Regions from separate parts of the Streptosporangium sp. NPDC051023 genome, predicted to be linked through region 1. Evidence: predicted binding sites of a transcription regulator. Region 1 holds the regulator's gene; each other region holds the start of a gene.
What was found. Region 1 encodes LexA, which represses DNA repair genes until DNA is damaged. Its sites were predicted from a motif close to TCGAACANNTGTTCGA; they were not measured.
Positions count from the first base shown of each region.

Region 1 (7,119 bases):
CGGCCACGGCGCCATCATGGCTGTTCCCGCGCACGACCAGCGTGACCTGGACTTCGCCCGCAGGTTCGGCCTGCCGGTGCGGGTCGTCGTGCACACCGGCCTGGCGGACCCGGGCGAGACCGGTGTCGCCACCGCGGGAGAGGGCTCCCTGGTCAACTCCGGGCCGCTGGACGGCCTGTCGAAGACCGAGGCGATCCGTAAGATCGTCGAGGTGCTGGCCGAGCGCGGCACCGGCAGGGCGGCGGTCAACTTCCGCCTGCGTGACTGGCTGCTGTCCCGCCAGCGTTTCTGGGGCTGCCCGATCCCGATCATCCACTGCCCCGACTGCGGCGAGGTCCCGGTCCCCGACGAGCAACTGCCCGTCACCCTGCCCGACCTGCGCGGTGAGGCCCTGGCTCCCAAGGGCGTCTCCCCGCTGGCCTCGGCCGAGGACTGGGTCAACGTCTCCTGCCCCAAGTGCGATGGCCCGGCCAGGCGTGACACCGACACGATGGACACCTTCGTCGACTCCTCGTGGTACTACCTGCGCTACGTGGACCCGACCTACGAGGGCGGCCCGTTCGACGTCGAGAGGGTTCGCAAGTGGGGGCCGATCGACCAGTACGTCGGCGGCGTTGAGCACGCGGTGCTGCACCTGCTGTACTCGCGTTTCTTCACCAAGGTCCTGCACGACATGGGCATGGTCGACTTCACCGAGCCCTTCACCCGCCTGCTGAACCAGGGACAGGTCATCAACCAGGGCAAGGCGATGTCCAAGTCCCTGGGCAACGGCGTCGACCTGGGACAGCAGATCGACGCGTACGGCGTCGACGCGGTCAGGCTGACCGTGGTGTTCGCCGGTCCGCCCGAGGACGACATCGACTGGGCCGACGTCTCCCCGGCCGCGTCGCAGAAGTTCCTGGCCCGCGCGTTCCGTGTCATGGCCGAAGCCGGTGCGGCGTCCGCCCCCGGGGTCGACGTCGCCGCCGGCGACCTGGAGCTGCGCAAGGTCGTCCACCGGACCATCGACGAGGTCACCAAGCTGGTCGAGTCGCACCGCTTCAACGTCGCGGTCGCGCGCATGATGGAGCTGACGAGCGCGGCTCGCAAGGCCATCGACTCGGGGCCGGGTGCTGCTGACCCCGCGGTGCGCGAGGCCGCGGAGACCCTGTCGATCATGTTGTCCCTGGTCGCGCCGTACGCGGCGGAGGAGGGCTGGGAACGACTGGGCCACCCCGCCTCTGTCGCGACCGCCGGATGGCCGGTCGCGGAGGCGGAACTGCTGGTTCAGGACTCTGTCACCTGCGTCGTGCAGGTCGCGGGCAAGGTCCGTGACCGCATCGAGGTCTCCCCGGAGATCTCAGAGACGGACCTGGAGGCTCTGGCGCTGGGCTCGGAGAAGGTCCAGGCCTTCCTGTCCGGTGCTCCTCGCAAGGTCATCGTCCGCGCGCCCAAACTGGTCAACATCGTCCCCTAGGGCACGGAACCCGTACCGCGCCCGGGATCGTTCACCGGGCGCGCAAGGGGCGCGGGAAGAGAGCGCGTTCCCTGAAGGGTGTGCACACCCGTCGAAGACGTGAACGCCGGAAGGTGCGAACCGTCCGGCGGAGCGTGTGAAGGAGTGGCCCTCGGCTACGGTGGGTCGCTCCTTCACACGTGTCGTCTCAGAGTTTGCGCAGCACCGCCACGACCTTGCCCAGGACGGTGGCCTCGTCGCCGGGGATCGGGTCGTAGTTCGCGTTGTGCGGGACCAGCCAGACATGGCCGCCCTTGCGCTTGAAGGTCTTGACCGTGGCCTCGCCGTCGATCATCGCGGCGACCACGTCGCCGTTGTCGGCGACGGGCTGCTGGCGGACGACCACCCAGTCGCCGTCGGCGATCGCGGCCTCGATCATCGAGTCGCCCGTCACCTGGAGCAGGAAGAGCGTTCCCTCGCCGACGAGCTGTTTGGGCAGGGCGAAGACGTCCTCGATGCTCTCCTCGGCGAGGATCGGGCCACCGGCGGCGATCCGGCCGACGAGCGGCACGTAGGCCGCGGTCGGGCGGCTGATCGGCGTCTCGTCGGCGCCCGCGTCGGGATCAACCCACAGCACCGGTTCGCCGGGCAGGCGCACCTCGAGTGCGCGGGGGCGGTGTGGATCGCGGCGCAGGTAACCCTTGCGCTGCAGGGCCGTCAACTGGTGCGAAACGCTGGAGGTGCTGGTGAGCTGCACCGCCTCGCCGATCTCCCGCATCGACGGCGGGTATCCGCGTTGTTGCACAGAGTCGCGGATCACTTCAAGGATCTTGCGCTGCCTGGGGGTGAGGCCAAGGGAGTCACGCCTGCGCACCGCCAGGTCGCTGACGGCCGAACCGTTCTCGTCGTGCTCGCTCATACGATCTCCTCGCTCCCGGTCTGTATTGCTTACGTCGCACACAGCGACCGTACCCTCGCCGAAGATCATACTCAAACAATTGTTCGAATGGTCCTCGAAATAAGCGGTGGCGTGGTGTACAACATCGTACGGGAGTTCGATCGACATCGTGTTCGATTCGCCGATCTTTCTTCGACATGTGTTCGGCCAGGTCGAGGGGATGGGGGCACCATGAAGGCGACCGCGAGGACATCCAGGCCCCGGCTGACCGTCGTCGGGGGCACCGACCGGGCAGCCGCCGCGGGAGCGGGGCGAACGACCGCGGGGGGTGCTGGTCGGAGGGGTGCGGGAGGTGTCTCCCGTGCGACCGCAGGGGGAGGCGGAGGGGCTTCCCGTGCGATCACCGGAGGGGGTGCAGGGGCCTCCCGTGCGACCGCGGGAGGGATGGCGGGCGGAGTCGGCCGTGTGTCCGTCAGGGATGCCGCAGGGGTGGCCGCAGGGGGAGGCGGGCGGGTGACCGCCCGGAGGGGCGGCCCTGCGCGGAGAGGGCGACGTCAGACCCCGCCGATCCGGCTGACCCGGCGGGGGAGGATCGTGGTCGTCCTGGCGCTCGCGCTCGTCACCCTGGGGGCGATCTGGGTTGGCGCCCGCATCGACGCCGCCTTCGCGCTCCAGCGCCGTGCCCCTGAGGGGCTGTCGGTGGTGGCGCGTGCGGGGGCCACTTCGCCGGGCGTGGCGAGCCTCGTGGCGACGGAGCGTGACTCTGCGCCCGGGGTCCGGCCGATAATGGATCCGGGCGACCTGTCCGGCTCCGTGATCCGGCCCGGCGCCCGGCTCCGTCTGCCCGAAGCCTCCACCCGCTGAGCGGGCCCAGGAGCGGGGTCGCCCGGAGGGCGACACGCCCGGCTGTCGCCGATGCGATGCGCTGATCAGCGACTTCGGTCCGCAGGGTCTTCCTAACTTGCGTTCATGCCCCGACGCTTCTACGGTTGGACCACAACATCTAGTGGCATCATCGCTCTGCTCCACCATAGATTGTGTTTCTATTACCGCATCTCGACCATTCGAGGGGCGTGCGCGAGCGTCTCCTGACGGAGGCTGCGAAAGTAAGCGGAGCAACACGAGAAAGGTGAGCCGCTAGGCAAGTCGAGGAGGCGACGCACGTGCACTGTCCGTTCTGTCGTCACCCTGACACGCGGGTCATCGACAGCCGGTCGACCGAGGACGGCGGTGCCATCCGCCGCAGGCGCACGTGCCCGGAGTGCGGGCGCAGGTTCACCACGCAGGAGACGGTGTTGCTCATGGTGAGCAAACGCAGCGGGGTGACCGAGCCGTTCTTCAGGGACAAGGTGATCGCCGGTGTCCGGCGGGCGTGCCAGGGCCGCCCGGTGAGCGAGGACTCGCTGGCCCAGCTCGGCCAGCGGGTCGAGGAGAGCATCAGGGCGACCGGGTCCGCGGAGATCGCGGCCCACGAGGTCGGGCTGGCGATTCTGGGACCGCTCCGCGAGCTGGACGAGGTGGCCTACCTGCGGTTCGCCTCGGTCTACCGCAGCTTCGAGACCCTGGCGGACTTCGAAGCGGAGATCGAGCAGTTGCGCGCCGAGCGTTCCGCCAGGCGCGACTGAGTCAGTCCCCGGGCGCCGGGGGAACAAGCGGCGCGTTGAAGTGGTCCGACTCGAGGGCTCTGCGGAGCCCTGAAAGGGGGAAGTCATGACGGAGACGGTCAGTGGCGCAGCCGCGCGTGGGGGAAAGCGGTCGCGCAAGGGGCTGAAGATGAAGCGCATCTTCACCACACCCGGGGTGCACCCGTACGACCAGGTGTCCTGGGAGCGCCGTGACGTCGTCATGACCAACTGGCGGGACGGCTCGATCAACTTCGAGCAGCGGGGCGTGGAGTTCCCCGAGTCCTGGTCGGTCAACGCCGCCAACATCGTGACCACGAAGTACTTCCGCGGCGCGGTCGGCACCCCGCAGCGCGAGTGGAGCCTGAAGCAGCTCGTCGACCGGGTGGTCGGCGTCTACACCAGGACCGCGGTCGAGGAGGGCTACTTCGCGACCGAGGAGGACGCGGAGATCTTCGATCACGAGCTCAAGCACGCCCTGGTCAACCAGGTCTTCAGCTTCAACTCGCCGGTCTGGTTCAATGTCGGTACCGCCTCGCCGCAGCAGGTCAGCGCCTGCTTCATCCTGGCTGTCGACGACCAGATGGAGTCCATCCTCGACTGGTACAAGGAAGAGGGCGTGATCTTCAAGGGCGGTTCCGGCTCCGGGGTGAACCTCTCCCGGATCCGCTCGTCCAAGGAGTTGCTCTCCAGCGGGGGCACGGCCAGCGGCCCGGTCTCCTTCATGCGCGGCGCGGATGCCTCGGCGGGCACCATCAAGTCCGGCGGCGCGACCCGCCGCGCGGCCAAGATGGTCGTCCTCGACGTCGACCACCCCGACATCGAGGAGTTCATCGAGACCAAGGCGCGCGAGGAGGACAAGGTCCGCGCGCTGCGTGACGCCGGGTTCGACATGGACCTGGGCGGCAAGGACATCGTCTCCGTCCAGTACCAGAACGCCAACAACTCCGTGCGTGTCTCCGACGAGTTCATGCGCGCGGTCGAGAACGGCGGCGACTTCGGCCTGCGAGCCCGCCTCACCGGCGAGGTCATCGAGAAGGTCGACGCCAGGGACCTGTTCAGGAAGATGGCCAAGGCCGCCTGGGAGTGCGCGGACCCCGGCGTCCAGTACGACGACACGATCAACGACTGGCACACCAGCCCGGAGACCGGCCGCATCACCGCGTCCAACCCGTGCTCTGAGTACCTCCACCTGGACAACTCCTCCTGCAACCTGGCCAGCATCAACCTGCTGAAGTTCCTGAAGGACGACGACTCCTTCGACATCGCGAACTTCGTGAAGATCACCGAGCTGATCATCACCGCGATGGACGTCTCCATCACGTTCGCCGACTTCCCGACCGAGAAGATCGACCAGACCACCCGGGCCTACCGCCAGCTCGGCATCGGCTACGCCAACCTCGGTGCACTGCTCATGGCCACCGGCCACGCCTACGACTCAGAGGGCGGGCGGGCCATCGCGGGCGCCATCACCTCGCTGATGACCGGCGTCTCCTACCGCCGCAGCGCCGAGCTGGCCGCGGTCGTCGGGCCGTACGAGGGCTACGCCCGCAACGCCGACGCGCACAAGCGCGTCATGCGCAAGCACGCGGAGGCCGACCACGACCTGCGCACCCTGGGCGGCATCGACAGGGCGATCCACACCGAGGCCTCCCGCCAGTGGGCGGACTGCCTCAAGCTCGGTGAGAAGAACGGCTACCGCAACGCCCAGGCCTCGCTGCTGGCGCCGACCGGCACCATCGGCCTGATGATGGACTGCGACACCACCGGCATCGAGCCCGACCTGGCCCTGGTCAAGTTCAAGAAGCTCGTCGGCGGCGGCTCCATGCAGATCGTCAACCAGACGATCCCGCGTGCGCTGCGGCAGCTCGGTTACCAGGAGGAGCAGGTCGAGGCGATCGTCGAGTACATCGCCGCGCACGGCCACGTCGTCGACGCCCCGGGCCTGCGACCCGAGCACTACGAGGTGTTCGACTGCGCGATGGGGGAGCGGGCCATCGCGCCGATGGGCCACGTGCGGATGATGGCGGCCGCCCAGCCGTTCCTGTCCGGTGCCATCTCCAAGACGGTCAACCTGCCCGAGTCGGCGACGATCGAGGACATCGAGCAGGTCTACCTGGAGGGCTGGAAGCTCGGCCTGAAGGCCTTGGCCGTCTACCGTGACAACTGCAAGGTCGGCCAGCCGCTCTCCGCCGCGGGCAAGAAGGCGGAGGAGAAGGCCCAGCCCAGCCAGCCCGCCGAGCCGGAGATCCAGGTCGTCGAGGTCAGCCGTCCGACCCGCCGCCGGATGCCGAACCAGCGTCCCAGCACCACGACCCGTTTCACCGTGGGCGGCGCAAAGGGCTACATGACCGCCTCGTCCTACCCCGACGACGGTCTCGGCGAGGTCTTCCTGAAGATGTCCAAGCAGGGCTCGACCCTCGCGGGTGTCATGGACGCCTTCTCCGTCGCCATCTCCATCGGCCTGCAGTACGGCGTGCCGCTGGAGACCTATGTCGGCAAGTTCGTCAACATGCGCTTCGATCCGGCGGGCATGACCGACGACCCGGACATCCGCATGGCCGCCTCGGTGATGGACTACATCTTCCGCCGTCTGGCCCTTGACCACCTGCCCTACGACGAGCGGGCCGCCCTCGGTATCTTCTCGGCGTCCGAGCGCGCCGCCCAGCAGCGAGGTGAGGACCCGGCCCCGATCGCCGCGGACGAGGTCATCGCCGAGCTGGCCACCTCGGCACCCATCGAGGAGCCCCAGCCCCAGCCCCAGGCGCAGCCTCGCGTCCAGGCCGTGGCCGTGGCCGTGGCGGCGCCCGAGCGGGTGGTCGGCTCTCTTGAGTCCCACCAGGGCCGCACCGCGGACGCGCCGCTCTGCATGACCTGCGGCACCAAGATGCGTCCCGCCGGCAGCTGCTACGTCTGCGAGGGCTGCGGCTCGACCAGCGGCTGCAGCTGATAGGGCGGAGACCTCCAGCCGTATCCGCGTAGCCGGAGAACAGCAGGGAGTGAGGGGTGGCGAGACAGTGGCCCGCCACCCCTCACTCCCTCCCGGCCTCGACGAACTCGACCGGGAAGGAGCTGGGGCAACCAGGGCGAGGCGCTCACCAGTCGTAGAAGCCGCGGCCTGTCTTTCGGCCGAGGTGCCCTGAGGTGACCTTCTCGCGGGGGAT
Region 1 is NZ_JBFBCE010000073.1:40,556-47,674, forward strand. Features, by position in the region: gene leuS (leucine--tRNA ligase) at 1-1,456, shown strand, start outside; gene lexA (transcriptional repressor LexA) at 1,644-2,354, opposite strand; gene AB0395_RS35585 (hypothetical protein) at 2,847-3,197, shown strand; gene nrdR (transcriptional regulator NrdR) at 3,497-3,958, shown strand; gene AB0395_RS35595 (vitamin B12-dependent ribonucleotide reductase) at 4,044-6,905, shown strand; gene AB0395_RS35600 (3-hydroxyacyl-CoA dehydrogenase family protein) at 7,051-7,119, opposite strand, start outside.

Region 2 (7,119 bases), on a different contig from region 1:
GAAGCCGGACCACGCGTAGACGCCCGCGGTGATCACCAGGTCATGGAGCAGCGCGACGACCGCCGACAACGCCATCTTCCACTCGAAGGCGACCGTGAGGTACAGGATGATGGCCAGCATGAAGACGATCAGGCCGGTGATCGCCTTGTCGGCCACCTGACCGCCCCACGAGGCGCCGATCACCTGGAGGTTGACCTGGTTCTGCGGCAGGCCGAACTTCTGGGCGACCGTCTTCTGGGTGTTGGTCACCCCTTCCGGCGTGAGGCTCTCGGTGGTGACCCGCCAGCCGTTGTTCGTCGTCTGCACGATGACCTGGTGGGCGCCCGCGTCGGCGAAGGTGGTGCGCACGTCCTGGATCTGGGCGGCCGGCGCCTTGAAGGAGAACACCGAGCCGCCCCTGAACTCGACGCCCAGGTTGAGGCCGTTGACGATCAGACCGGCGATGGAGATCAGCAGCAGCACGGCGGACAGGCCGTACCAGAGCTTCCTGCGCCCGACGAAGTCGACGTCGACCTCGCCGCGGTACAACCGGCGCGCGATGCCGGACATCATGCCTCCTGCGGGACGGTCTTGGAGCCGACTGCGGCCGTGCTGCTCATGCGCTCGGCGTCGAGGCCGGAGAGCTTGTGGCCCTTGGCGAAGAACTTCCGCTTGGCCAGCAGCGCGACGAACGGCTTGGTGAACAGGAACACCACGACGATGTCGATGAGCGTGGTCAGGCCCATCGCGAAGGCGAACCCGGCCACACCGCCGACGGCCAGGAAGTACAGCACGACGGCTGCGATGAACATGACCGCGTCGGCGATCAGGATGGTCCGGCGAGCACGGGTCCAGGCGACCTCGACGGCCGTCCGCAGCGAGCGGCGGCCCTCCTTCATCTCGTCACGGATGCGTTCGAAGTAGACGATGAACGAGTCCGCGGTGATGCCGATCGAGACGATGAGGCCGATGATGTGCGGCAGCGACAGGCGGAAGCCCGCGAACGCGCCGAGTAGCACCACCGCCTGGTAGGTCAGGATCGACGCGACCAGGAGGCTCAGCACCGAGACGATGCCCAGGCCGCGGTAGTACAGCATCGAGTAGATGAGCACCAGGCCGAGGCCGATCGCGCCGGCGACGAGGCCGCCGCGGAGCTGGTCGGCGCCCAGGGTCGAGGAGACCTCGTCGATCGAGCTCTTCTCGAACTTCAGCGGCAGCGCACCGAACTTGAGCTGGCCGGCCAGCTCGTTCGCCGTCACCTGGGTGAAGCTGCCGGAGATCTGCGCCCTGCCGCCGGTGATGGGCTCCTGGATGACCGGCGCGGAGATGACCACGCCGTCCAGGACCATGGCGACCTGGTTGCGCGGCGGCTGCGAGTTGAACGCGGTGGTGGTGACCTTGGACCACTGGTCGGGGCCCTGTCCCTTGAAGGAGAGCTGGACGAGCCACTCACCGGTGGTCTGGTCGACGCCCGCGTTGGCGCTGGCGATCGCGCTGCCGGTCACGGCCGCCTTGTCGAGGACGTACTTGGCGCTGCCGTCCTGACTGCAGCCTGCGTACTGCTTGGCGGGGTCGTCCTGAGCGCCCTGGCCCTTGTTCTTGGAGCAGTCGAGCGCCTCGAACTGCTTGAGGACCGCCGGGTCGATGCCGCTGGTGTCCACACCGTCCATCGGATTGTCCGAGGGGGCGGTCGGCTGTGCCGAGGGGGCGGCGCTCTGGCTCGGCTGGGCCGAGGGCGAAGCGCTCTTACCGGGCTTGGCGTTCCTGCCCGAGCCGGCCTGCTTGTCGGAGGCCGTGGAGGCGGTGGGGGTCGCGGCCGGGCTGGGGTTGACGAGCGCCTCGGACAGGGCTCGGCCCGCGGGCGAGCCGCTCGGGCTCGCGGCCGCTGTCGCGGTCGGCTCCGGCGTCTTCGCGCCCTTGCTCCCCTCGGCCGCGGGCGAGGCCGACGGGGACGACGTCCCTGCGCCCTTCTTGCCGGGAGCCGTGGAAGAGGGTGAGGTTGACGGTGTCGGCGCCTGGGTGGGCATCTGGCCCGGGGGGGGAGGTGACCCGGCCGTGACCGCCATCACCTGGCGGAACCGCAGTTCCGCGGTGGTGCCGACCAGCTTGACGACTTCCTCCTGGCCAACTCCGGGGACGGAGATGATGATGTTGTCACCGGATTTGGCGACCTCGGCGTCGGAGATGCCGCTGCCGTTCACCCTGTTCCGGATGATGCCGACCGCGAGGTCGAGGCTCTCCTCCGTGGGCGCCGTGCCGTTCGGGGGGACGGCCTGCAGCGTCACTGTCGTGCCGCCGGCGAGGTCGAGGCCATACTCGGGGGTGTATGCCCTGTTGAGGAACATCACCCCGGCCATGGCGAGAATGATCGCCAGAAGCAGGAGGAGCACGCGCCCCGGTCTGCTCTGGCCGCTGGTCGGTCGGGCCACTGGTCGTCAGTTCTTTCGGCTATAGGGATTGTTGGCGAGCCTACTCATCACTTCTTGGTCGTCGAGTCCTGGTCGTCACCTTGCGGCTCCACGGCCTCCACTGCATTGTCCCCGACCGTGTCGACGTTCTTGACATCATCGTCGTCAGCGTCGTCAACCGGGGTCAGCACGCGGCCAATCGCCGCCTTGACCCAGCGGGTCTCCACACCGGGGGCGATCTCAAGGATCACGTCGTCGGCGTCGATCGCGGTCACTGTCGCGAAAAGCCCGGTTGTGGTCATGATGCGGGTCCCGGGGGCGAGGGAGTTCTGCATCTGAGCTTGTTCCTGCTGCCGCTTCCGCTGCGGCCTGATGAGCAGGAAGTAGAACACCACGACCATCAGAGCGATCATGATAAGGCTGGAATAATTGCCGCCCATTGGGCCGCTCCTTCGGTTAAGGATGACCGGCCGGGGCCGGTACGTCTATGAGGCCACGCCGCTCAGCACGTCAGCCTACACAGCCAGCCAAGCCACGGAGTTTAGGCGAGCTGTTAGGAGCGCGGCAACGAAGTCACGATCTGGCGCGCGGGGAAGTTCCCATTTCGATACCGTTGTCACCGATTCGTGATCAACCCCGCACGGTTCCTCACCGTAACTCAACGTCAGGAAGACGCCGAGTCATCCCCAAGATCGGGCATCATCGAGGCACCGAACGCGTCGGGGGGCGGCGTCAGACCCAGGTGGACCCAGGCTGCGGCGGTCGCGACACGCCCTCTCGGCGTGCGGGCCAGCAGCCCCTGCCGTACCAGGAACGGCTCGGCGACCACCTCGACCGTCTCCGGCTCCTCCCCCACCGCCACCGCCAGCGTGGACAGGCCGACAGGACCACCGCCGAACTTGCGCAGCAGCGCGCCCAGGACGGCGCGGTCGAGACGGTCGAGCCCCTCCGCGTCCACCTCGTAGAGGTTCAGCGCCGCCGAGGCGACGTCCCTGGTAATCACCCCGTCGGCCCGCACCTCGGCGAAATCGCGCACCCGGCGCAGCAGCCGGTTGGCGATGCGGGGCGTACCTCGGGAACGTCCGGCGATCTCGTGCGCGGCGTCGCCGGGAAGCCGCAGGCCGAGCAGCCGCGCGGAGCGGTGCAGCACCTGCTCCAACTCGGCGACGTCGTAGAAGTCCATGTGCGCGACGAACCCGAACCTGTCGCGCAGCGGCGCGGGCAGCAACCCGGCCCTGGTGGTCGCGCCGACCAGGGTGAAGGGCGCGACCTCCAGCGGGATCGCGGTCGCCCCCGGCCCCTTGCCGACGACGATGTCGACGCGGAAGTCCTCCATCGCGAGGTAGAGCATCTCCTCGGCGGGACGGGCCATCCGGTGGATCTCGTCGATGAAGAGGACCTCTCCCTCGGAGAGGGTCGACAGGATCGCCGCGAGGTCGCCGGCCCGCTCGAGGGCGGGTCCCGAGGTGATCCTGAGCGGCACGGAGAGCTCGGTGGCGATGATCATGGAGAGGGTTGTCTTGCCCAGGCCGGGGGCACCGCTCATCAGCACATGGTCGGGGGGGCGGTTACGCCGCAGCGCGCTGTGCAGCACCAGTGACAGCTGCTCGCGCACCCGCGCCTGACCGATGAACTCCTCCAGGCGCTTGGGGCGCAGCGCCGCCTCGATCAGCCGCTCGTCGCCCTCGGCCTCGGGCGAGACCAGATCCCGCTCTGCGCTCACGCCGGTCCACCTTCACTCACTCGGGCACCCGTCCTGGTGGTCCCACTCCCGCCTGGCGCGCGACGCCGTTCCCGGATCCGTGTCCCCGTCACGGACCCGCAGATCCGCGTCCCTGTCACGGACTCGCACGGGTGAACGGCCGCGGAAGGCCGCGGGCGGGCGATCCGTCCCCTTGTCTCGGAGTCCCCCGTCATCGGACGCTCAGCGCGCGCAGCGCGGCCTTGAGCAGCGCCGCCACCTGCGGGGCGCGGCCCTGCGCGATCTCGGCGTCGGCCTGGGGGGCGACGGCGGCCACCGCCTCGTCGGCGTCCCTGGCCGAGTAACCCAGGCCTACCAGTCCCGAGTGCACCTGGTCGCGCCAGAGGGGCACGGCCACGCCGCCGTCGAGCGCGGCGTTGACGGCCTCCTCCGGCGTGCCGAGCTTGTCCTTGAGGTCGACGATGATCCGCTGGGCGCCCTTCGGGCCGACCCCGGGGACCCGGGTCAGCGCCTTGACGTCGGCGCTCGCGACGGCGATCCGCAGCGCGTTCGGCGTGTGCACGGCGAGCATGGCGAGGGCGACCTTGGGGCCCACCCCGTTCGCCGTCTGCAGCATCTCGAAGACCGCGCGCTCGTCGTCGCCGCCAAAGCCGAACAGCGTCAGCGAGTCCTCGCGGACCACGAGGGAGGTGGCGAGCCTGGCCTCCTCCCCGACCCGCAGCGCCGCCAGCGTGCCCGGCGTGCAGTGGACCAGCACGCCGATCCCGCCGACCTCGACCACAGCTCCGTCGGGTGCGATCGCGGCCACCCGTCCCCGCACCGAGGCGATCACTTCGTGGTTCCTCTCGAGTATCCGGCCCTGCCCCTGCCGCGGAAGTAGGCGGCGGGGGTCGTCGCGGGCCCGGTGGCGGCCCTGGCGACCGCCTCCGCCAGCCGGTTCTGCGCCCCGCCCCGCCACACGTGGCAGATCGCGAGCGCGAGCGCGTCCGCGGCATCGGCGGGCTTCGGCATCGCGTCGAGGCGCAACAGCCTGGTCACCATGGTCCCCACCTGCTGCTTGTCGGCCGTGCCACTGCCGGTGATCGCGGCCTTCACCTCGGACGGCGTGTGCAGCGCCACCGGCAGCCCCCTGCGCGAGGCGCACAGGATCGCCACGGCGGAGGCCTGTGCCGTGCCCATCACGGTTCTGAGGTTGTGCTGGGCGAAGACCCGCTCGACGGCGACCGCGTCCGGCCTGACCTCGTCGAGCCAGCTCTCGATGCCCGCCTCGATCGCCACGAGCCTGGCGCCGATCTCCTCGTCGGCGGGGGTGCGCACGACTCCGACCTTGACCAGGGTCAACGGCGCTCCCGGCCGTCCCTCGACCGCGCCGAGCCCGCACCGGGTCAGTCCCGGGTCGACCCCCATCACCCGCAGCTCGGGCAACCGCACCGACACGCCTCCGATCGCCGAACATCTGTTCGGTGCCAGACTCTACCGCTTGCGCGGACGCGACGCACGGTTACCCGGTGCGGCCCGTCAGAAGTAGTCGAGCATGTGGGGCCTGGCCTGGAAGGCGGCGTCGAGCGCGGCGTCGCCGTCCGCGGAGCCGGTGAGCATTCCCGTGCGGCGGAGGGTCGCGGTCGGGACCCCGGCGAACAGGGCGGAGAAGGCTCCGGCCGTGAAGACGGGCAGGGCCGTCGGCAGGGTCCCCGCGGGCTGGGCCGTTGCGGACCCGCCGGAGATGGACAGATGCCAGGGACCGGAGTTCGCGGGCCGCTGGGGGTCGTCCACCTGGATCACGGTCTCGAGGGTGACTCCGCCGGGGAAACCCCGCCGGGAGACCGCGGAGGCGAGGTCGACAACGCGGAACATCCAGCGGGTCTGGCCGACCTCGTCCTTCGGACGGTCGCCGATCAGCCAGAAGACGGGGTCATCCGGGGCAACAACCGCGTGGACCGACTTGGCGATCGAGGCGGAGGAGCCAACCAGGGACCACAGCGCCCTCGCGGTCGCCTCCGAGGCCGCGACGAGAGTGGAGACCTCGAGGTTTGGGCCGTGCCAGCGATAGATGACGAAGCCGTCCTTCGCCAGGTACATGAAGTCGTCTTTGGCCGCGAGACGCGACTCCCAGGCGGCGACGCCCCAGCAGACGGGGCCGCAGGCGCGGGTGGCGGCGTGGACGCCGCGGAGGACCGAGACCGCCTCGGTGGCGTCGCCGGGGCCCATTCTCCGGATCTCGACCGGCTCGGTCTGCCTGATGGCCCGCAGGGCCTCGGTCGGCAGCACGGCCCGGTGCATGGCGCCCGCGTGTTCCCAGCCCAGCGAACGGTAGATGCGTGTGGTCGCCGGATAGAGGGCCGAGATCGGGTGTCCCAGGTGGGCGCAGCGATCGAGGGCGGCCTGCATGATCGTCCTGCCGACGCCCCTGCCCCTGTCCTCGGGGGCGACGGTGACCGAGGCGATGCCGCCCATGGACATCTGCCTGCCGTGCCACCACTGGGTGAAGTCGTTGATCCGGCTCGTCGCGACCAGGCGAGGGCCGTCGAAGGCGCCGAGGTATCTCCCCTCACCGAGCATCGGGGTCACCAGCCTGACCCAGTCCTCCTGCTCGGCGTCCGAGACCGGCCCGAAGGCGCGCCTGCGATTGTCCGTCACCGCGTCGAGATCGTCGACCGTCAAATCACGTAGCTCCACAGTCACCCAACCTAGGCAGCGGGCGCGGGGAAAGGCGAATCGGTTCCGCGGCCCGGACGAGCGGGCGCCCGTCTCGGGGAGACGGGCGCCCGCAATCCGGTTCTCTTGGACCGCTCAGGCGTCGAGCTTCTCCAGGACCTCGTCGGAGACGTCGAAATTGGCCCAGACGTTCTGAACGTCGTCGCTGTCCTCGAGGGCGTCGATCAGCCTGAAGACCTTGCGCGCGCCGTCCTCGTCGAGCGGGACGTTCAGCGTCGGCAGGAAGCTGGACTCCGCGGAGTCGTAGTCGATCCCCGCGTCCTGCAGGGCCTTGCGGACCGGGACGAGGTCGGTGGCCTCGGAGACGACCTCGAA
Region 2 is NZ_JBFBCE010000113.1:18,025-25,143, reverse strand. Features, by position in the region: gene secF (protein translocase subunit SecF) at 1-552, opposite strand, end outside; gene secD (protein translocase subunit SecD) at 549-2,369, opposite strand; gene yajC (preprotein translocase subunit YajC) at 2,456-2,800, opposite strand; gene ruvB (Holliday junction branch migration DNA helicase RuvB) at 3,052-4,110, opposite strand; gene ruvA (Holliday junction branch migration protein RuvA) at 4,301-4,921, opposite strand; gene ruvC (crossover junction endodeoxyribonuclease RuvC) at 4,918-5,505, opposite strand; gene AB0395_RS42755 (GNAT family N-acetyltransferase) at 5,608-6,765, opposite strand; gene AB0395_RS42750 (YebC/PmpR family DNA-binding transcriptional regulator) at 6,880-7,119, opposite strand, start outside.
Region 2: ruvC (crossover junction endodeoxyribonuclease RuvC) is a predicted target of LexA. The motif match lies at 5,538-5,553, and genes of this name have one in related genera.

Region 3 (7,119 bases), on a different contig from region 1:
GCGACGGCTGCCATGAGGCATGACAGGAGCGCTACATTCAAATGTCAATGTTGGTCATCCAGAAAGTAAGTATGAAAGGGGAGTCCCATGTAACATCCTCCGCAATTGGTGGATACTTCCCCAAACCCGATGCACCCACCCCCTGTATTGGAGGGCACATGCACGGTGACCCATTAACACGCCGGGCGTTCGTGAACCTGGTCGGCCGCGCCGGTGGCGTGGGAGCCGCGTACGGGACGCTGACGGCGATGGGGCTGCTACCCGTGCCGGAGGCCTATGCCGGTCGGCCGGACCTCACCCAGCGCGGCGGTGGGCGGGGCGTCAAGGTCGCGGTGATCGGCGCCGGTATCTCCGGCATGGTCGCCGCGCTCGAACTCTCGGCCGCGCAATACGAGGTGCGGGTCTTCGAGGCGCAGGACCGAGTCGGTGGCCGAATCAGGACCTACCGCGGCGGAGACACCGTTGTCGAGAACGGTTCGACCCAGCCTGTCAACTGGGACCGGGATCCGCGCCTCTACTTCAATGCGGGACCCGCGCGGATACCTCATCATCACGAGGCGATTCTCGGGTACTGCCGCGATCTGGGAGTCCCTCTGCAGGTGATTGTCAATGACAATCGCAATGCCTATTTTCACGATACCGAGGCGTTCGGCGGACAGCCGCAGCGCGCTCGCCGTGTGATCAACGATACGCGGGGAGCGGTCGCGGAACTCGCGGCGCGCGCACTCCGTCACGACCTGGACCGTCGGATCTCGGAAGAGGATCTCGCCCGTGTGCGTGACTTCGTCCAGACTCTCGGCGGGCTCGACGAGGATTACCGGTACCGCGGGTCGTCGAGTGCCGGGTACGCGGAGCCGCCGGGAGGACCCACGCCGGGCCGCGTTCTTGAGCCGCTCGACCTCGTCGAGATCGCCAAAGGCACGACGATGCCGTGGCGCGTGATATTCGGTGAGCGTTACGACCAGCAGGCTACCGTCATGGAGCCGACAGGCGGCATGGACGCCGTCGCGCGCGCCTTCCACCAGCGGACCCGGCAGTTCATCACGCTCAACGCGCAGGTGACGAAGCTCCAGCGGTCGGGGTCCGGTGCTCGTGTCACCTGGCGTGACCGTGTCACCCGGCGAGTGCAGGCCTGGGAGGCCGATCATGTGATCGTGACGGTTCCCCTGCCGGTCGTCGGCGCCATCGACAGCGATTTCTCGCCCAAGGTGAAATGGGCCGTGGAAGCGGGCGCCAACCTCTACATCCCCGCTGTCAAGGTCGCGTTTCAGTCGGAGCGACGATGGTGGGAGCAGGATCATCAGATCTACGGCGGCATCTCATGGACCAACCGCGACATCACCCAGATGTGGTACCCGAGTTCGGATATTCACGGACGCAAAGGCATCCTTGTCGGCTCCTATATCTGGACGAGTGACATCGGGAGGTCCTTCTCGGCGATGACCCCCGCGCAGCGCGCCGCCGCGGCGATCGCCGACGGCGAGCACCTGTTCCCCGGCTACCGTGGTCTGGTTCAGCGCCCCGTCTCCGTCGCATGGTCCAATGTGCCGTTCCAGGGCGGAGCGTGGGCCGAGTGGGGTGACGACCCGGACGCGCGCCGCGACGTCTACCCCGTGCTTCTGCCGCCGGACGGGCCGTACTGGTTCGCGGGCGAGCACATGAGCCACATCAACGGCTGGCAGGAAGGCTCCATCCGTGCGACGCATCACGTCCTCCAGGGCATCCAGGCACGAGTCGCCTCCAAGCAGGCCGAGACCCACCCTGATTAGCGCGCAGCCCCGGAACCTCCCGGCTCTCCTTCGTGCGCCCGTGCTTCAGGCTGTGATCGCCGTGGGCCTCTGCCGAGTCGGTGACCGGGCACACCGGCTCGTTGCCCTCGCCCTCATCCTGGTCGAGCGTCACGAATGGACGACATCCCGGGCCGGCAAGGCGACGTCGTGAGCGGCGCCGGCATGGCTGCCCTGCCGTACACCCTCAAGTGAAGCTCAGTGAGACCGAGCCGAGGCCGGTGAAGTCGGCGGTGAAGGTCTGGCCCGCGGCCACGTCGATCGCGCGGGTGCAGGAGCCGGGCAGGATCACGTGCCCGGCGCGCAGCCGTACGCCGAAGCCCGCGACCTTGCGCGCCAGCCAGGCGACGGAGGTGACCGGGTTGCCGAGTACGGCGTCGGAGCGGCCCTGGGCGACGACCTCGCCGTCACGGCGGAGGGTGGCGACGATGCCGGTCAGGTCGAGCCCCTCCGGCGAGATGCCCTCCCCGATCACGTAACCGGCGGAGGAGGCGTTGTCGGCGATGGTGTCGGCCAGCCCGATCCGCCAGTCGCGGATTCTGCTGTCGATGAGTTCGAGGGCGGGCACCACACGGGCGGTCGCCGCGAGCACGTCCGTCTCGGTGCATCCGTCGCCTGGCAGATCGTCGCCGAGCACGAAGCCGACCTCGACCTCGACCCGGGGGTAGCAGTAGCGCCCCACCGGCACCGGGACGTCCTCGCGCAGGGCCATGTCGTCCAGCAGGTGACCGTAGTCGGGCTCGTCGACGCCCATCATCTCCTGCATCGCCTTGGACGACAGCCCCACCTTGTGGCCGTGCACGACGGCCCCCGCGGTGAGCCGGCGGCCGATGTTGACGAGCTGGATCTCGTAGGCGTCGACCACGTCGATGCCGTCGAAGGTTTCGGTGAGCGGTGCGATCGGCGCACGGTCGAGTTCGGCCGTCAGCAGCCTGTCGGCTGCCTCACGGCGTCGGTCCTGGGTGAGCATGCGGTGACGCTAACGCGGGCTCACCCGCTTCGACCTTCTCGTTTCCCGCTCACCGGGAGGAGACGCGTCGGACACCGCCACGACGTCGAGGCCGCGGGCACGACCACGCGGCCACCGGCCCGCCGGTCACGGCCTTCTGGCCATCCACACGGTCCTTGTGGCGCGGACGGTGAGGTCGTCGCGACGCAGGACGCTGCCGGGGCCGTCGTCGTCGACGAGGATGTCGAGCGTGGCCAGATCGTCGGCGCTCATCCGGTCGCCGAGGCCGGAGCGGATGCGCCGCAGGGTCGCCTGGGCGTAACGGCCGGTCGAGGCGGGGAGCGGAGGCTTCAGGTCGATGGCGAAGGTCCGCTCGGCCTCGACGGCGAAGCCGGCTCCGGCCAGGCGCGCGCCCCAGCCGGAGTCGAGATGCGGCAGCCGGTCGGCCAGTGTCTCGGCCAGGAGGGCGCGGCAGCGCGCTTCGAGTCCGGGCCTGCCGAGGCCGAGGTCGTCGGGCAGGAAACGCGGCAACGGGAGGGAGTCCATTTCGAGCACGGCCAGGAGCCCGCCGGGGCGCAGCGAGGAGAAGACCTCGGTGAGGACGCGGTCGGGATCCGCCATGTGGTGGAGGGAGGCGGACGCCCAGGCCAGCTCGACGGTGCCGACGGCCGGCCACGCCACGTCCAGGTCCGCCTGGACGGTGCGGACCCGGTGGTCCATGCCCAGATCGCGAGCTTTGCCGCCGAGGCGGTGCAACATGTGCTCGTCGACGTCCAGGGCGATCCCGTCGGCCTCCTCGAAGCGCCGGAGCAGGGTCAGGATGCCTGCTCCGGTTCCGCTGCCCAGGTCGAGGATCCGGCGGGGAGGCAGATCCGAGGTCAGCTCGTGGATCCAGGCCGTCACCTCGGACAGGTACGAGTGCAGGACCTCCGCCTCCAGGTCCAGGAGCTCGGCCATGGCCGCCCCGTCGTGCTCGGCTGCGGAGTGCTGGTGATGATGGTGGTGATTTCCCATGGTTGGAACCCTATGGGGAGCTTGCGCCATTGACATACCATCTTGCGTATGAAGCAAGACGGAGACCTCGACGGCCTGGTGCGCAAGCGGATCAGGGGACTGCGCGTGGCCCAGGGCTGGTCGCTCGACGATCTGGCCGCCCGGTGCTACCTGAGCCCCTCCACGCTGAGCCGCATCGAGACGGGCCATCGGCGGATCAGCCTCGACCAGCTCAGCTCGATCGCCAGGGCGTTGGGCACCAGCATCGACCAACTGGTCGAGGCCGTCGACGACGAGGACGTGGTGATCAGGCCGCGGCACGACGCGTCGAGGGGGGTGACCACCTGGATGCTGAGCCGGCAGAGCGGGCCGCACGACGTGACCGTGGCCAAGATGCGCATCACCAAACCGGTCCGGCGCGGCGTCGACGAGCTGAAGGTTCATCCCGGAAGGGACTGGTTCACGGTCCTGTCGGGAACCCTCACACTGCTGCTCGGGGAGCGGACCATCAGGGTCGAGGCCGGCCAGGCGGCCGAGTTCTCCACCATGATCCCCCACGCCTTCGGGACCGACGACGGCCCGGCGGAGATACTGTGCGTCCTCGATCACGAGGGGCAACGCACCCATCTCCGCGAGCTGACATGACACCGGCCGCCGCGCCCGGGGAAAGCGCCGCGACCGGTGCCTCGCCGGGCCCGCGGCCGGGTCAGGCGCCGTAGACGGGCTCCGGCGGGGTGGTCTCGCGCAGCAGGCCGGCGATCTCGGGGCCGAGGTCGGCGGCGTTCCAGCGGGCACCGATGTCGGAGGACGGCCCGTGCCGGAAGCCCTCCATCACACAGATCTTTCCCCCCTCGACCTCGAAGACCCGCCCGGTCACGTCCCGGGACTCGGTTGAGCCGAGCCAGGCGACCAGCGGGGAGACGTTCTCCGGCGCCATCGCGTCGAAGGCGCCCTCCTGCGGGGCCGCCATCGTGGCCGCGAACACCTGCTCGGTCATCCTGGTGCGGGCGGCGGGGGCGATCGCGTTGACGGTCACGCCGTACCGGCCCAGCTCGGCGGCGGCGACCAGGGTGAGACCCACGATGCCCGCCTTGGCCGCGGAGTAGTTGCCCTGCCCCACGCTGCCGAGCAGGCCCGCTCCGGACGAGGTGTTGATCACCCGGGCGTCCACCGGGCGGCCCGCCTTCACCTCGGCCCGCCAGTGCAGCCCGGCGTGCTTCAGCGGCAGGAAGTGGCCCTTGAGGTGGACACGCATCACCGCGTCCCACTCCTCCTCCGACATGTTCACCAGCATGCGGTCGCGCAGGAATCCGGCGTTGTTGACCAGCACGTCCAGGCCGCCGAAGGCCTTCAGCGCGGTGGAGACCAGCCGCCGCGCCCCGCCGTCCGTCGCGATGTCCGAGCCGTCGGCGACCGCCTCCCCGCCCAGCGCGCGGATCTCCGCGGCCACCTCCTGGGCGGGCCCCTCGGAGTCGCCCTCGCCGGCCGCGCTCACGCCGAGGTCGTTGACCACGACCTTGGCGCCCTGCCTGGCGAACTCCAGGGCGTGCGCGCGGCCGAGGCCGCGTCCTGCGCCGGTCACGATGACGACGCGGTCCTTGCAGATCATTCTCAGCTCTCCTCGCTGGCGACTCGCCGCCGACGGCTCGTTGACGATGATGACGACCGGGATCCGGGGGAGGTCAGGAGGCCACCCCGTCTGCTACGTTTATTTCTAACAAATGTTTGGTGGAAAGGTAGCGTATGGGAATCTCCACCAGGAACCACGGTGGTGGCATCGCCGAGGTCGTCGTCGACGCGCCCCCGGTCAACGCGTTGACCGTCGCGGGCTGGTTCGAGCTTGCGCGGGCCGTGCGGGAGGCGGGGCGTGACCCGCGGACGCACGTCGTGGTGCTGCGCGCCGAGGGCCGGGGCTTCAACGCCGGAGTCGACATCAAGGAGATGCAGGCGAGCACGGGGCACGACGCGCTGGTCGGGGCCAACCGCGGCTGCTACGCGGCGTTCGCCGCGGTCTACGAGTGCGAGGTCCCGGTCATCGCCGCCGTGCACGGGTTCTGCCTTGGCGGCGGCGTCGGCCTGGCGGGCAACGCCGACATCGTGGTCGCCGCTGAGGACGCCTACTTCGGCCTGCCCGAGGTCGACAGGGGAGCGCTCGGCGCGGCCACGCACCTGGCCCGGCTGGTTCCCCAGCAGCTGATGCGTGCCATGGTCTACACCTGCCGCAACGTCACCGCCGCCGAGCTGCACGACTTCGGCTCGGTGCTCGAGGTCGTCCCGCGCGACCGGCTGCGCGAGGCCGCCTTCGAGGTCGCCTCCCAGATCGCGGGCAAGGACCCCTACGTCATCAGGAGGGCCAAGGAGGCGCTGAACGGCATCGACCCGATCGACGTCAAGCGCAGTTACCGCTTCGAGCAGGGTTTCACCTTCGAGCTCAACCTGATGGGCGCGGGCGACCGGCACCGCGACGCCTTCGTCTCGGAGGGAGCCCGGTGAACACGACGAACAAGACGACATCGATCGAGGAGATCGTCGGATCGCTGGAGAGCGGCATGACGATCGGGATCGGTGGCTGGGGTTCGCGGCGCAAGCCGATGGCCCTGGTCAGGGCGATCTTCCGCTCCTCGCTCACGGACCTGACCATCGTGTCGTACGGCGGGGCCGACGTGGGCCTGCTGTGCGCGGCGGGCAAGGTCCGCAAGGTGGTCGCCCCGTTCGTGACGCTCGACTCGATCCCCCTCGAACCGCACTTCAGGGCCGCCAGGCAGAGCGGGGCCATCGAGTTCGCCGAGTACGACGAGGGCATGTTCATGTTCGGCCTGCTCGCCGCCGCGCACCGGCTGCCGTTCCTGCCGACCAGGGCCGGGCTCGGCTCCGACGTCATGCGGGTCAACCCGGGGCTGCGCACGGTCCGCTCGCCGTACGACGAGACAGAGGAACTGGTCGCGGTGCCCGCGCTGACGCTGGACGTGGCGCTACTCCACCTGGACCGGGCCGACACCCGGGGCAACGGCCAGTACCTCGGCCTCGACCCGTACATGGACGACCTGTTCGCCAAGGCCGCCGCCCGCTGCTACCTGAGCTGTGAGCGACTGGTCGACCCGGGCAAGCTCGAAGGGCCGCCGCAGACCCTGCTGGTCAGCCGCATGCACGTCACCGGGGTCGTGGAGACCCCGAACGGCGGCCACTTCACCGACTGCGGCACCGCCGACGGTTCTGACGGTGGCCGCGACGAGGCGTTCCAGCGCCACTACGCGACCTCGGCGGCCGACCCGCAGGCGTGGGCGGCGTTCACCGAGCGGTTCCTTTCAGGAGACGAGATGGCCTACCAGCAGGCGGTACGGCGCTGGCATGAGGAGGAGGGACGATGAGCGCGACCCGTGCGGAGATCTG
Region 3 is NZ_JBFBCE010000116.1:1,837-8,955, forward strand. Features, by position in the region: gene AB0395_RS43005 (FAD-dependent oxidoreductase) at 192-1,769, shown strand; gene AB0395_RS43010 (2-keto-4-pentenoate hydratase) at 1,975-2,757, opposite strand; gene AB0395_RS43015 (methyltransferase domain-containing protein) at 2,884-3,750, opposite strand; gene AB0395_RS43020 (helix-turn-helix domain-containing protein) at 3,799-4,374, shown strand; gene AB0395_RS43025 (SDR family oxidoreductase) at 4,436-5,338, opposite strand; gene AB0395_RS43030 (enoyl-CoA hydratase family protein) at 5,473-6,222, shown strand; gene AB0395_RS43035 (CoA-transferase) at 6,219-7,097, shown strand; gene AB0395_RS43040 (CoA-transferase) at 7,094-7,119, shown strand, end outside.
Region 3: AB0395_RS43030 (enoyl-CoA hydratase family protein) is a predicted target of LexA. The motif match lies at 5,443-5,458, and genes of this name have one in related genera.

Region 4 (7,119 bases), on a different contig from region 1:
TCGCGGTGCTGGCGTTCTTCTGCGTGGTGGCCTTCACCGCCTTCGAGAGCGGCAACCTGACGCCCTTCGCCCCGCTGGGCATCGCGGGCATCACCGCCGCCGCCTCGCAGGTCTTCTTCTCCTACATCGGTTTCGACGCGGCCTCGACCGCCGGTGAGGAGGCCAAGAACCCCAAGCGCGACCTGCCTCTGGCGATCATCTTCTCCCTGGCCATCGTCACGGTCATCTACGTGCTGGTCGCGCTGGCCGCCGTGGGCGCCATGCCGTGGCAGCAGTTCAACCCGGAGACCACCGAGGCCAGCCTCGCCCTGATCGCCGACCAGGCGACCGGATCGACCTGGGCAGGCGTGATCGTCTCCTTCGGCGCGGTCATCGCCATCGCCAGCGTCGTCCTCACCGTGCTGTACGGCCAGACCCGCATCCTGTTCGCGATGTCGCGCGACGGCCTGATCCCGAAGATCTTCGAGAAGGTCAACCCGCGTCGCCAGGTCCCGGTCGCCAACACCCTCATCGTCGCCACGTTCGTCTCCGTGCTCGCCGGGTTCATCCCGCTGGGCCAGCTCGCCGAGGCCACCAGCATCGGCACCCTGTTCGCCTTCGCCATCGTCAACGTCGGCGTGCTCGTGCTCCGCTACACCCAGCCCGGCCTGCCCCGCAGCTTCAGGACCCCGTTCTTCCCGGTGACGCCGATCCTTGGAGTGATCTTCTGCATCATCGTGATGCTGGGGCTCGCCGGGGTCACCTGGCTGGCCTTCGCGATCTGGCTGGCCGTCGGCCTGCTCGCCTACTTCCTGTACGGCTTCCGCCACTCGCGCCTCAACAGGAGCCTCTGATGAAGATCGAGCACATCCTCGCCGGGTTCGTCCCCGGGGCCCGCGGCCGGGACGGGCTGACGCTGGCCCTACTGGCCGCCAGGCAGGCGGGAGCCCGGCTGACGGTCGCGCACGTGCACGTGCCCGCGTGGCCGACACCGGGACCCGGCAAGATCGACGCCGAGTGGCAGGCCTACGTGGCCGAACAGACGGCCGCGACCCTGGAGCAGGCCCGCAGGCTCCTGACGGACGTGCGGGACGTGCCGATCGACTACGTCTCGCACGCCCACCGGGGCAGCGGGCGCGGCCTGGTCCAGCTCGCAGGCAAGGTCGAAGCCGACATGGTCGTCATCGGATCGGCCCCCGGAGGCGGCCGGGGCCGCATCCGCATCGGCAGCACCGCCGACCAGCTCCTGCACACCTCGCCCGTGCCGGTCGCCCTTGCTCCCCGTGGATACGGCGACGAGCCCCCACCGAGGCTCCAGAGGCTGACCGTGGCCTACCGGCGCGACCCCGCCTCGGACGAGGCCGTACGGCAGGCCTTCGAACTGGCCGCGCAGATGGGCACCCCGCTGCGCCTGATCACCCTCGTTCTGCGCGCCGGACGGCAGGTGAAGGTCGAGGAGGAGATGCTCGGCCGGATCAGGGAGAGGGTCACGGCCGACCTCGAGGCGATCACCCAGGAGCGCGGGCGCGTTCAGGTGGGCGTGGAGGTGCTCGAGGGTAAGGACGTGGCGACGGCACTGGCGCACACCGACTGCGAAGGTTCGATGCTCATCTGCGCCTCCAGCGAAACCGGGCCTCTGCGCCGGGTCTTCCTCGGCGACGTCTCGCTGAAGATCATACGCTCGGCCCCGTGCCCTGTGATGATGTTGCCCAGGAATCCCCCCAAGAAGTCAGGGACCGCTGGGAAGCACGAGAAACCGTGATGATTCACTATCCGCCATGGGACAAGCACGGCGTTTGAGGCGGACCACATCGGATCGGATTCGACATCTTTTTTCCAATCAGCTTGACCTTAGGCGCCCACAGCTTTACCGTCACTGTCCGTAACCACACCTCGCGGCGTTATCGGGTAAACCCTGACGCTTCAGTCACCGAAGGTGCCTGCCCCGGGCGCCAACCCGGTGGTTGGGGCATAAGTTGCGAGGGAGCACAATCAAGTGAAAGCAGTACATAACAGAGCCGGGGGGCCACACGATGCCGTCTGAATACGCCAAGTCGCTGGGTGCAAGACTCCGCGCGATTCGCACCCAGCAGGGCTTGTCCCTGCACGGAGTCGAAGAGAAGTCCCGCGGCCGCTGGAAGGCCGTCGTCGTCGGCTCCTACGAGCGAGGGGACCGCGCGGTCACGGTGCAGAAGCTGGCCGAACTGGCGGACTTCTACGGGGTTCCGGTCAATGAGCTTCTGCCGGGAGGCAGTGCCCCGAGCCCGTTGGGCCCGACACCGAAGCTTGTGATCGATCTTGAGCGTCTTGCCCAGCTCCCCAAGGAGAAGGCAGGTGCGCTCGCGCGCTACGCGGCCACCATCCAGAGCCAGCGTGGCGACTACAACGGCAAGGTGCTGTCCATCCGCCAGGAGGACCTGCGCTCCCTTGCCGTGATCTACGACAAGTCCCCCAGTGAGCTGACCGAGGAGCTCATCACCTGGGGCGTCCTGGACCCGGAGGCCCGCAGGGCCGTCGAGTCCTTCTGACGGGTTGCCCGGTCGTGGGCGCGCCGCGGTCAGGCGTGCCCGCGAGCCGGAAATCTTGCTCTCTCGTTAGAACATGACCTGCACGCCGCCACGGGTCCCGATCGCTGTGGTAGGAAAAGGCAAACATGGCATTTAACGAGATGTGGTGGACATGGCCCGGGGAGAGGATCGGCACGATCACTCTCAATCGCGCCCGAAAACCCGGCTGGACGCCGTCAAGGCGGCGCTCGGGTCGACCAAGACCCGTGCCTTCCTGCGGCTGCTGACCTCCGTCGGAGGCAGCAGGACCCAGGACACGCTCAAGCTGCTGCCCTTCGTCGTCATGGCCGTGGTCGCGTTGATCGACTTCGGCTCGGGGCCGACGTCGGGACTGCTGCCGCTGCTGGCCCTCGGGCCCGCCTTCGCCAGCGTGGCCTGCGGTCTGGCCAGGACCACGGTGGTCGGCGTGATCGCCCTGGCGCTGTGCGTCGCGCTCGGCCTCTACAACGACATCCTCTGGATGCCCCGCACCAACATCACCATGGCGGCCATCCTCGGCGTCACGGTGGCCAGCGTGCTGGCCAGCGCCGGACGACTCCGGCACGAACGCCAGCTCGCCGACGTCCGCTCGGTGGCGGAGGCCGCCCAGAGGGTTCTGCTGCGGCCGGTGCCGCGCAGGGCGGGCCCGGGGATCGGGGTGGCCGTCTCCTATACCTCGGCCACGGCCGAGGCCCGCATCGGCGGCGACCTGTACGAGGTGGTGACCACGCCGCACGGGGTGCGGATCATCGTGGGAGACGTCCAAGGCAAGGGCCTGGAGGCCGTTGAGACGGCCGCTGTGGTGCTCGGGGCCTTCAGGGAGGCTGCACACGACGAGGCCAAGCTGCAGGGCGTGGTGGCCCGTCTGGAGAACGCGCTGACCCGGGAGCTGTCCGGCGAGCAGTTCGTCACCGCCATCCTGGCCGAGATCACCGAGATGGCCGACCTCGCCGAGCTGACGGAGGGCACCTCCATCACCGTCATCAACTGCGGCCATCCGGCGCCGATGGTGCTGACCGCGGACGGCAGGCGCTGGTTCGCCGACCCCCCTGACGAGGCGCTCCCGCTGGGCATGGCGTCGCTGAAGGCGAGCGAGGCCGTGCCGTACCAGATTCCGTTCGAACCCGGCGACCAGGTCCTCTTCTACACCGACGGGGTCATCGAGGCGCGTAATGGAACGGGACAGTTCTACCCGCTGCCTGCCAGGGCGCACCTGCTGAACGGCACCGACCCGCAACTCGCCCTCGACGCCCTACGCGCCGACCTGCTGCGTCATGTGGGCAGGCCGCTGGGTGACGACGCCGCCATGCTCCTGCTTCGCCACCGCGCCGTCCGCCCGGCGGCCTCCTCTGCCGCCTGACCCGTGAGGGCCGGCCGGCCACGTCACACGCCCCGCGAGCCCCTCGACCACGCGACAGGGGAAGAGACATCCGGCTGACCGGACGAGGAGCAGCCGAACACACCACTCGACCAGGATCTTCCCCAGGCCGAGCGGTGGAAGGATCAGGTGAAGAGACGTCCACCTGACCGGACAAGGGGCAGCCGAACACACCACTCGGCCAGGACCTTCCCTGGCCGAGCGGTGGGACGAGGGTCATCCGGCCATGGGGACCCTGGTCGGCAGTGTGGGCTGGGCGGGCACGCCGAGCAGGTTCTCCACCGTGACGACGAACCGCTCCGCCTCGGAGATCAACTCCTCGGCATCCCTGGCCGAAACCATGCGGGTCATCCCCGCCTCGGCCGCCGCCCGCTTGGTCGCGCTGATCTCGAAGTAGGGGGCCCACTCGGCGAGCCTGGGCTCGGCCTCGGGCAGCAACTCCCAGGCACTGCGCAGGCGACGCCTGCGACCGTCCATGGGACGTGGCCGTGCGGCCAGGACGGCGGCGGCCGCCCTGAGCGCCGCCAGGTGGGCGGCGACGTATCGGGTGGCGGGGGTTCGGGCGGTGCCTGCCTCTTCGAGGCAGTCGCGTGCGTCGGTCAGATGCGCCCGCACCGTGGGTGAGAGCCGGGGCCCATCGGAATCGCTGAGCCGAGGGGTCATGTGCTTCAGCCTCCTTGGTCGCAAGCGGCTCCCGGCGTTTTCGCCGGTCAGGTCAACGATCGCAGACCCCACCGACAAATCCGCCGGGCGGTTGGACGAGGAGCTTCCCCTCTCCCCGTCCGCCCCGGCCTGGCCGATCGCCGTCGCCGACGATCCGAGCAAAGCCGACCACCCTGGACGTGAGCCGCGAGTCTCACGTCATTACATCGAACATAAATTCGACCACCCATAGTGTCAAGCAAACGCACGAACAAAAGTTCGATCTTTCACGAAACGCCAAAGACCAGGCAGTTCTCCTGCCCGGGTCGCCCCTTCCGGCCCCGACGACCACCCAGGGGTCCGGGACGCGTCCCGGACCCAACGAAGGGCCGCGACCTGCCAGAGGACAGCCCTTCTCACCACCTCGGGGCGAGGGAAGGCGCCTCCGGGACCCTGCGCGCGGGACCGGGGCGCGTCATACGGCCCTCAGGCGGGTCCGGCAGCGCGAGACGGATCGGAAAGGAGGCGAGACGGCCGGGAAGGAAACACACATGACGTTCGCCACAGCCCCGCCAGCCGCCAGCCGCACCGCCCCGCGTGTTCGACGACGGCATTCGACGGGTTTTCCGCCGACGAAGGCGATGCCGGGTGGGGCGAGTCTCACTGGAACGCTCCAGACACAGACAAGCGCGCGGCGGTGCCCTGCGGCTTTCCCCATTGCCCTGGAGGATTCATATATCTATGACCGCTTTAAATAGGCGACACACACTTTGAGCGCTGTGCGGTTTTCGGCGTAGAAAGCCGTTGGCCGTAGCCCGAGACGGCCTGCCCGCACCGGTCACGGGCGGCGGGATCCGCGCGCCGTTCCCCCTCTTTCCCCCTCTTTTCCACCTGGCCAGGCCGTCGGCACCTGGCATCGCCCTGGCCGGCTACCTCTGGGCGAAGAAGCTGTTCAACCGCGATCCCTCACGCTAACCGGCCCGCGGGCCGGCATCCGCCCCCGCGGATGCCGGTCGAGGTGATCGGGCGAAGCCGACGCCAGAGCCTCCGACGCCAAGGCCGCCGGTGGGGCAGAGCCTCGGTGGCAGAGCCTCGGTTTCAGGGCTCCGACGCCAGGGCCTCCGGTGGCAGGGACCTACCGGACGAACTTGCCGCGCACGTGCACCGGCACCCCGGTGCCCAGCAGTCCGGGCAGGATCGCCGCCACGTGCATCGGCAGCCGCACACAACCGTGGGAGGCCGGGGCCAGCGGCACCGACAGCGCCCCATGGAAGGCGATGCCGCCGTTGAAGAAGATCGGGTTGTACAGCTGGCCCAGGTAGGACTTGTGCCAGCCGCTCCTGCGCCAGGTCGTCTTGAAGTCGCCCGTCGGCGTGCGGGCGCTACCGCAGAACTTCTGGGTCTTGCCCTGCCAGGTGGCCGTCTCGCAGTACGGGATCCCGCTGCCCGACGAGGTGTGGCTGATCAGCTTCACCTGACCATCGACGTAGAGGACCATCACCTGCTGGGTGAGGTTGACCTCGACCCTGGTCGGCTTGCCGTTCGGCACCAGCACCTTCGGGGCGCGGGGAGCCTCTAGAGCGTTCCAGGTCCTCCTCGTCACGGTGCTGGTCGGCGAGATGCCGTTGACTTTCTGGAAGGCCCAGAGCGCGGTCAGGGTCGTCCCGCCGTACTGCCCGTCGAGCGTGCCGGGCTGATAGCCGAGTTCCTTCAACCTGGTCTGGAGCGTCTTGACCGCGCTGCCCTTCGCCCCGAGCCTGAGCGTCTGCCCCGGCGAGACGAACGCGGGTGCCGCCGCCTTCACCGCGGCGGCGGGCGCCGCAGCGGTGACGACCTGGGCGTTCGCGACGCCGAGAGACGACAGGAACACGGCCCCCGCCGTCGTCAGCGCGGCCACTCCAAGCTGCCGTCCAACCCCCACTAAAATCATCCCCTCATATCACTGAAGCCCAGACCACGGACCATAGCGCACCAACCTCTCACGCCCCGCCAACGGTTATGAAGCGGTAATCAATGGTCAACCTGTTTAGAGTGACCGCGTGCCAGAAAAGTTGCATCCAAACATCGAGAAGGTGGCCGCCGCCCTGAGAGAGCACGGCGTCACCGGCGAGATCGTCGTGTTCGCCGAGGCGGTCCCGACCGCGGCGGCCGCGGCCGCGCAGCTCGGCTGCGAGGTCGGCGCCATCGCCAACAGCCTGATCTTCAACGCGGACGGGGAACCGCTCCTCGTGCTCACCAGCGGCGACCACCGGGTGGACACCGGCCTGGTCGCGGAGACGATCGGCGCGGCGAAGGTGAAGCGGGCCACCCCCGACTTCGTCCGCGAGGCCACCGGCCAGGTCATCGGCGGAGTCGCCCCGCTGGGCCATCCCGCTCCGATCAGGACACTGGTCGACGTCTGGCTCGACAGGTACGAGGTGGTCTGGGCCGCCGCCGGTCACCCGCACACCGTCTTCCCGACCTCCTTCACCGAGCTCGTCCGCGTCACAGGCGGGATCCCGGCCAAGGTCGAGCGGTGAGCGTCGCCTGACAAGCCCGCGACAAACCCGCGACGGGGCCGCGCGGCCCGCGGCT
Region 4 is NZ_JBFBCE010000010.1:10,059-17,177, forward strand. Features, by position in the region: gene AB0395_RS08815 (amino acid permease) at 1-833, shown strand, start outside; gene AB0395_RS08820 (universal stress protein) at 833-1,741, shown strand; gene AB0395_RS08825 (transcriptional regulator) at 2,013-2,507, shown strand; gene AB0395_RS08830 (PP2C family protein-serine/threonine phosphatase) at 2,659-3,885, shown strand; gene AB0395_RS08835 (SAV_6107 family HEPN domain-containing protein) at 4,120-4,566, opposite strand; gene AB0395_RS08840 (hypothetical protein) at 5,350-5,520, shown strand; gene AB0395_RS08845 (L,D-transpeptidase family protein) at 5,681-6,466, opposite strand; gene AB0395_RS08850 (YbaK/EbsC family protein) at 6,585-7,064, shown strand.
Region 4: AB0395_RS08835 (SAV_6107 family HEPN domain-containing protein) is a predicted target of LexA. The motif match lies at 4,813-4,828, and genes of this name have one in related genera.